One region of the Daejeonella sp. AP26 genome, then DNA from elsewhere that is predicted to be linked to it. Evidence: riboswitches for the same ligand, from Rfam matches in the RefSeq annotation. Region 1 holds a riboswitch; the other holds the start of a gene.
What was found. A riboswitch is a leader RNA that binds a small molecule or an ion and turns the genes downstream of it on or off. The one in region 1 is predicted to bind S-adenosylmethionine.
Positions count from the first base shown of each region.

Region 2: another riboswitch for S-adenosylmethionine. It lies ahead of AC1MCB_RS05810 (O-acetylhomoserine aminocarboxypropyltransferase/cysteine synthase family protein); the one in region 1 lies ahead of metH (methionine synthase).

Region 1 is NZ_CM155286.1:4,374,284-4,377,463, reverse strand. It holds gene AC1MCB_RS18635 (Bax inhibitor-1/YccA family protein) at 1-446, shown strand, start outside; SAM riboswitch class I at 1,060-1,162, shown strand; gene metH (methionine synthase) at 1,322-3,180, shown strand, end outside.
Region 2 is NZ_CM155286.1:1,349,195-1,352,374, forward strand. It holds gene AC1MCB_RS05810 (O-acetylhomoserine aminocarboxypropyltransferase/cysteine synthase family protein) at 1-1,312, opposite strand, end outside; SAM riboswitch class I at 1,540-1,649, opposite strand; gene AC1MCB_RS05815 (trans-sulfuration enzyme family protein) at 1,821-2,939, opposite strand; gene mqnE (aminofutalosine synthase MqnE) at 3,111-3,180, shown strand, end outside.

The sequences.
Region 1 (3,180 bases):
CTCTTCTTTTTACAGCCTATGCAGCCATCACGGGAATTAGCCTAAGCTTTATTTTATTGATCTACTCCAGTTCGTCCATATTTACCTGCTTCATTTCAGCATCCGTTTTATTTGGGGTAATGGCAGTTGCCGGATACACTACTAACCAGGACCTGACTAAGTTCGGTTCTATTTTAATGATGTTCTTAGTAGGAGTTATTATCGCGAGTGTCGTAAACTGGTTTTTAAATAGCAGCCAGCTTGACTATATCATAAGTTTTGTAGGCGTTGCCGTTTTTGTAGGATTAACAGCCTACGATGTTCAAAAGCTTAAACGGATAGGCGAAGGTCTTGAATACGGTGATGCATCTGCCCGTAAAATGGTGATCATGGGTGCGCTAACTTTATACCTTGATTTCATAAACCTTTTCCTGATGTTATTGCGTCTGTTCGGAAGCCGGAAATAATCAGCATCGTTGCTGAACCAACTATTAGCTACAATTTTTTATAGCCGTCCTGGGTATCAAACCCGAGACGGCTTTTTCGTTCCATATCATTTTTCCAGACTCCCTTCAGATCATCTCCCAGGTTCATTCGATTCACTAACTTATTGATGATTTGTTTGATGGAACATAGGGCATTTCGTTTGTTGCTTAACACGGAAGCTCCCCCGGAGCTACGGTTTTAAGGGGGTGTAATGTCTATAGACAGCTAGCTCCGCTGGAGCTAGTGGCAGACAGAACTTCAAGTCTCAAGATGTCGAATTGATTGTGGGCTAATTTGATTTCAATGACCTGCACCTCCGTAAGGCTCCGGAGGTGCCACGTGTTTATAGAAATTAGCAAGATATCAATTGAACTCCGGAGAAGCTTCCTGAATATTAGCCGTCACGGGTATCGACATTTTATGTTAGATGGCGTTTACTTTACCAATTTGAAGTCACGACTATCTAAGCTCCGGTTTGCCTAACTGCCAAAGATAATTCCTAAAAGGCTATCTAAAAACCCACCAATCGGTACATTATTTCGCTAACTGCTTCTTATTATTTGCATTTGAACAAAAAACACTGCATTTTTGCAGTGCTTATTAAGAAAGACGGAGGGATTAGACCCTGCGAAGTCTTAGCAACCTGTGCTTACAAGGTGCTACATTCTATTCCGGTTACTCCGGAAACAGATAAGTGAAAGTCCATTATTACCCGACTTTTCGAAGATAAGCCTGATTTAGATTTTAGATGTGAGACTTTAGATACGAGAGGCTCAACTCTTTGTTGAAGTTTTGAGCGTTTTTTTATTGCTCTTGATCTCAAATCTAACGTCTCAAATCTCATATCAAAATAACTATGACTCTCAGAGAAGAACTAAATAAACGCATACTGGTAATTGACGGAGCCATGGGTACCATGATTCAACGTTACCAGTTGAAGGAGGCTGACTTCCGTGGAGAACGATTTAAAGATCATCCATGCGATGTGCAGGGGAACAATGATCTGCTGAACCTTACCCGGCCGGATATCATTAAAGCAATTCACACCGAGTATCTGGCAGCAGGGGCTGACATTATCGAAACCAATACCTTCAGCACCCAGCGCATTTCGCTGGCGGATTACAAAATGGAGCCTTTGGCTTATGAGCTAAGTTTTGAAGGTGCCCGCCTTGCACGTGAAGCGGCGGATGAGTTTACCCAAGCCAATCCGGGAAAACCGCGATTCGTAGCCGGTGCTATCGGCCCCACCAATCGTACAGCTTCCCTATCACCCGATGTTAACGATCCCGGTTTTCGGGCAGTAACTTTCGATGACCTGGTTGAAGCATATTATGAACAGGTCCGGGGCTTGGTGGACGGAGGTTCAGATGTTTTGCTGGTTGAAACTATCTTCGACACGTTAAACGCGAAGGCAGCGCTATTCGCGATTAAAAGATATGAAAACGAACTTCATCAAAAGTCTCTCTCCACTGGAGATGGATCTAAGGTGAGGCCTTTGGAGGTGATGATATCAGGCACCATTACTGATGCCAGCGGACGAACGTTGTCCGGTCAAACAGTTGAAGCTTTTTTAAACTCGGTGTCACATGCCAATCTTCTGAGCATTGGTTTAAACTGCGCTTTAGGGGCAAAGGAAATGCGGCCGCACATAGAAGAACTCTCGGCTAAGTCGACCACTTATATTTCTGCTTATCCCAACGCGGGCTTGCCCAATGAATTCGGTGAATACGATGAAGTTCCACACCAGACAGCCCATTTAATTGAGGATTTTATTGCCAGCGGTTTTATTAACATCGTAGGTGGCTGTTGCGGCACTACCCCTGAGCACATCAAGTGTATCGCCGAGAAGGCAGCGAAGTATGCGCCCAGAATTCCGCCGGTAGTAGAGCCTTATCTTCGATTAAGCGGACTGGAGCCAGTGACTCTAACACCTGAAACTAATTTTGTAAATATAGGTGAGCGAACCAACATAACGGGATCCCCCAAATTCTCTAAGCTGATTTTGAGCGGTGACTTTGAGGGTGCATTATCTGTCGCCCGTCAGCAGGTAGAAGGCGGAGCCCAGATCATTGATGTAAATATGGATGAGGGAATGCTGGACTCTGAAGCAGCAATGAAGAAGTTCATGAATCTGATTGCCTCAGAGCCTGATATCTCAAAGCTTCCAATCATGGTCGACTCTTCCAAATGGTCGGTGATTGAAACAGGGCTGAAATGTTTACAGGGAAAAGGCATTGTTAATTCTATCTCATTAAAAGAGGGCGAAGAAAGCTTTAAAGAATATGCGTTAAAGATCCGCCAATACGGAGCTGCCGCGGTCGTTATGGCCTTCGATGAGCGGGGCCAGGCGGATTCGTTAGAGCGGCGGATTGAAATCTGTCAGCGTTCTTACGATATTTTAGTGAACGAAGTTGGTTTCCCACCACAGGACATCATTTTCGATCCGAACATACTAACAGTTGCTACAGGATTAGAAGAGCATAATAATTACGCAGTCGACTTTATTGGAGCTACCCGTTGGATTAAGCAAAACCTTCCTTTAGCTAAAGTAAGCGGTGGTGTCAGCAATATTTCGTTTTCATTCCGTGGCAATAACACCGTCAGGGAAGCCATGCACTCCGCATTCCTTTACCATGCTATTAAAGCTGGTTTGGATATGGGAATTGTTAACGCCGGTATGCTTGAGGTATACGAGGAAATCCCGAAAGACCTGTT
Region 2 (3,180 bases), 1.9 Mb from region 1:
GTTGTTCCTTGCTCACACTATCAAAAGCCAATTGCAGGTCTGCTTTTATATCATCGATATGTTCGATTCCTACGGAGATTCTTAACTGTCCCGGAGTAACACCTGAAGCAGCTTGTTCTTCTTCACTTAATTGCTGATGAGTCGTAGCTGCCGGTTGTATGATCAGCGTCTTAGCGTCACCTAAATTGGCCAGATGGCTGATTAGTTTTAGGCTGTCTACAAATTTAATTGCGGCCTCTTTGCCGCCCTGTATTTCAAATGAAAGAACAGCTCCGAAGCCATTACGAAGATATTTTTTTGCAGTTGCATGATAAGGGCTGCTTTCTAAACCTGGATAATTTACCTTCTCTACTTGAGGATGCGCTTCAAGCCATTTGGCTAACTCAAGCGAGTTGTCCACATGCCGCTGAACCCGTAGTGATAAAGTTTCCAGACCCTGAAGAAGTAAGAAAGAATTGAATGGAGATTGTGACGGACCAAAATCACGGAGTCCCTCTACACGTGCACGGATAGCAAACTGGATATTACCAAATGGGCCGGCTGACCCAAATACATCATTAAAAATCAGTCCGTGATAACCTTCCGATGGTTCCGTGAACTGTGGAAATTTACCGTTACCCCAGTTATAATTTCCCCCGTCAACGATAACGCCACCGATGCTGGTTCCATGTCCACCGATCCACTTTGTTGATGATTCTACGACTACATGAGCGCCATGCTCCAGCGGCCGAAATAAATACCCTGCTGCTCCGAAAGTGTTGTCAACAATTAGTGGGATATCATACTTTTTGGAGATTGCGGCAATCTTTTCAAAGTCCGGAACATTGAATCCGGGATTTCCAATAGTTTCAATAAAGAGGGCTTTCGTCTTCTCATTTATTAAGCTTTCAAAGCTTTCCGGATCATCACCGTTGGCAAACCTAACCTCAATTCCCAAGCGCTTAAATGCCACTTTAAACTGATTATAAGTACCTCCATATAGAAATGAAGTAGAAATGAAATTGTCGCCCGCCTGCATGATATTATTCAGAGCGATAAATTGGGCAGCTTGCCCGGAGGCTACGGCTAAAGCTGCTACACCGCCCTCTAAGGCTGCTACACGCTTCTCGAAGACATCGGTAGTAGGGTTCATTATACGGGTATAAATATTTCCGAATTCCTTTAATGCAAACAGATTTGCTCCGTGCTCGGAACTGTTAAACACATATGAAGTTGTTTGATAAATAGGAACAGCCCTTGAGCCGGTGGCAGGATCAACTTCCTGGCCTGCATGTAGTTGCAATGTTTCAAATTTTAAGTTTTCTGCTGACATAGTTTAAAGCTTTAAAATGAACAGTATTTTATTCTAGACGTGGGAATACGAGAGGTTGCAGGTATAACCTGCACCGGTAATAGATTTTAGAAAGTCTGATTACCGCTTAATAGGGACTACACATACAGCAACGAACTGTAGAGATAGTTGCAGAAACAAACGCCGGAAATAGATTTTCCCCGGTGGATTTTAGCGATGTTGAGTTGATTTCCTTTTTCATAACCTTAATTTTATATTTCCCATGTAACCGGGACAGGAATTGGCACCTTCCCCGAAACGCCTCGGGGGGTTGTCAGTGGGTCGCAGAGCCTGATCTCTCGCCACTTCTGTATAAATCAAAACCAAGAAGGTTATTGAAGACAGACTGGTATTGCTACCAAATAATGTTTCAAATATAGAAGATTATTGAAAGTAACACCAAATTAAATTTGTAATAATTTTGTAACCTGTTGAAAGTCAGCAGATGTTTTTTTTAATTAATCGGAAATATTAAATGACACCATAACAATTAACTACTTAATGCATTTTCAAGATCGGCAATCAAATCTTCAACATTTTCAATTCCAACCGATACTCTGAGTAGATTTTGCGGGGTTGTTGTTTCCGGCCCTTCTATCGAAGCGCGGTGTTCTAGCAGGCTTTCAACTCCACCAAGGCTGGTTGCCTGGGTAAATATTTTAACGCTGTTTGCAACTTTCAATGCTTCGTCTACCCCCCCCTTGACTAAAAAAGAAAGCATGCCTCCCCAGCCATGCATCTGTGCCTTGGCAATCTCGTGTTGTGGATGGCTTTTCAGACCAGGATAGTAAACATGCTCGATTTTAGGATGTTGGTCAAGATAATTAGCTAGTCTTTCTGCGTTAGCTGCATGGGCTCGCATTCGATAAGGAAAAGTTTTGATTCCCCTTACAGTTAAATAGCAATCAAACGGAGAAGGAACTGCACCGGCTAATTCCTGATTGGTTCTGATTCTCTTCCATAACTGATCTTTTACTTTTGTAATTAAAGCTCCACCCAAAACATCACTGTGTCCGCCAAGGTATTTGGTTGTCGAATGCATCACAATATCGCAACCCAATTCTAATGGACGTTGAAAAAGAGGAGTGGCAAATGTATTATCGCAGGCAACAGTTATATTGTTTTCTCGCGCTATTGCAACGAGGGCCCGTATATCACAGATTTTCAGGAGTGGATTTGAAGGGGTTTCAAGCCATAATAATCTTGTTGTTGGCTTAATAGCACTTTTCACAGCTTTCTGATCTGTCATATCTACGAAGGAAACCTCATGAATGCCGTTGTAGACTTCATTAATTTGATTCCGGAGACCATGATACATGTCAGCAGGAGCGATGATATGACTTCCAGGTTCAAGGGCCTGAAAAACAGCCCCACCAGCTGCATTTCCGGAAGAAAACGCACAAGCGTCAATTCCTCCTTCAAGCTGATATAAAACCTGTTCTAAAGAGCTTCTATTAGGATTGTCGGCACGTGTATAGATGAAACCGCCGGGATAACCACCATCAGGACCTCTTTCAAAGGTAGTTGAGAGGCTGAGAGGCTGTATAACGGACCCATTTCCCTTGTCTACTTTATTTCCTGCATGTATTGCGATTGTTTCAATTTTCATCGGGCTGTTAGTTTAAGAGAAACTACCAATTAATCTCAGTAGTTTACCAGTAATGTAATAGTGATTCTCAAATATATACCATCGAGCCATTTATTACTCATTTGTTTGTAAGATATAAACATATAAACCTGTTATTAATACCATTATCGTATTTTTGTTGAAATTTTTGGAATGAACGCTGAAGAGAGTTTAACGATAATACTTGAAGATATCAACCTGTCTGAAGACCTTCGACAGATCG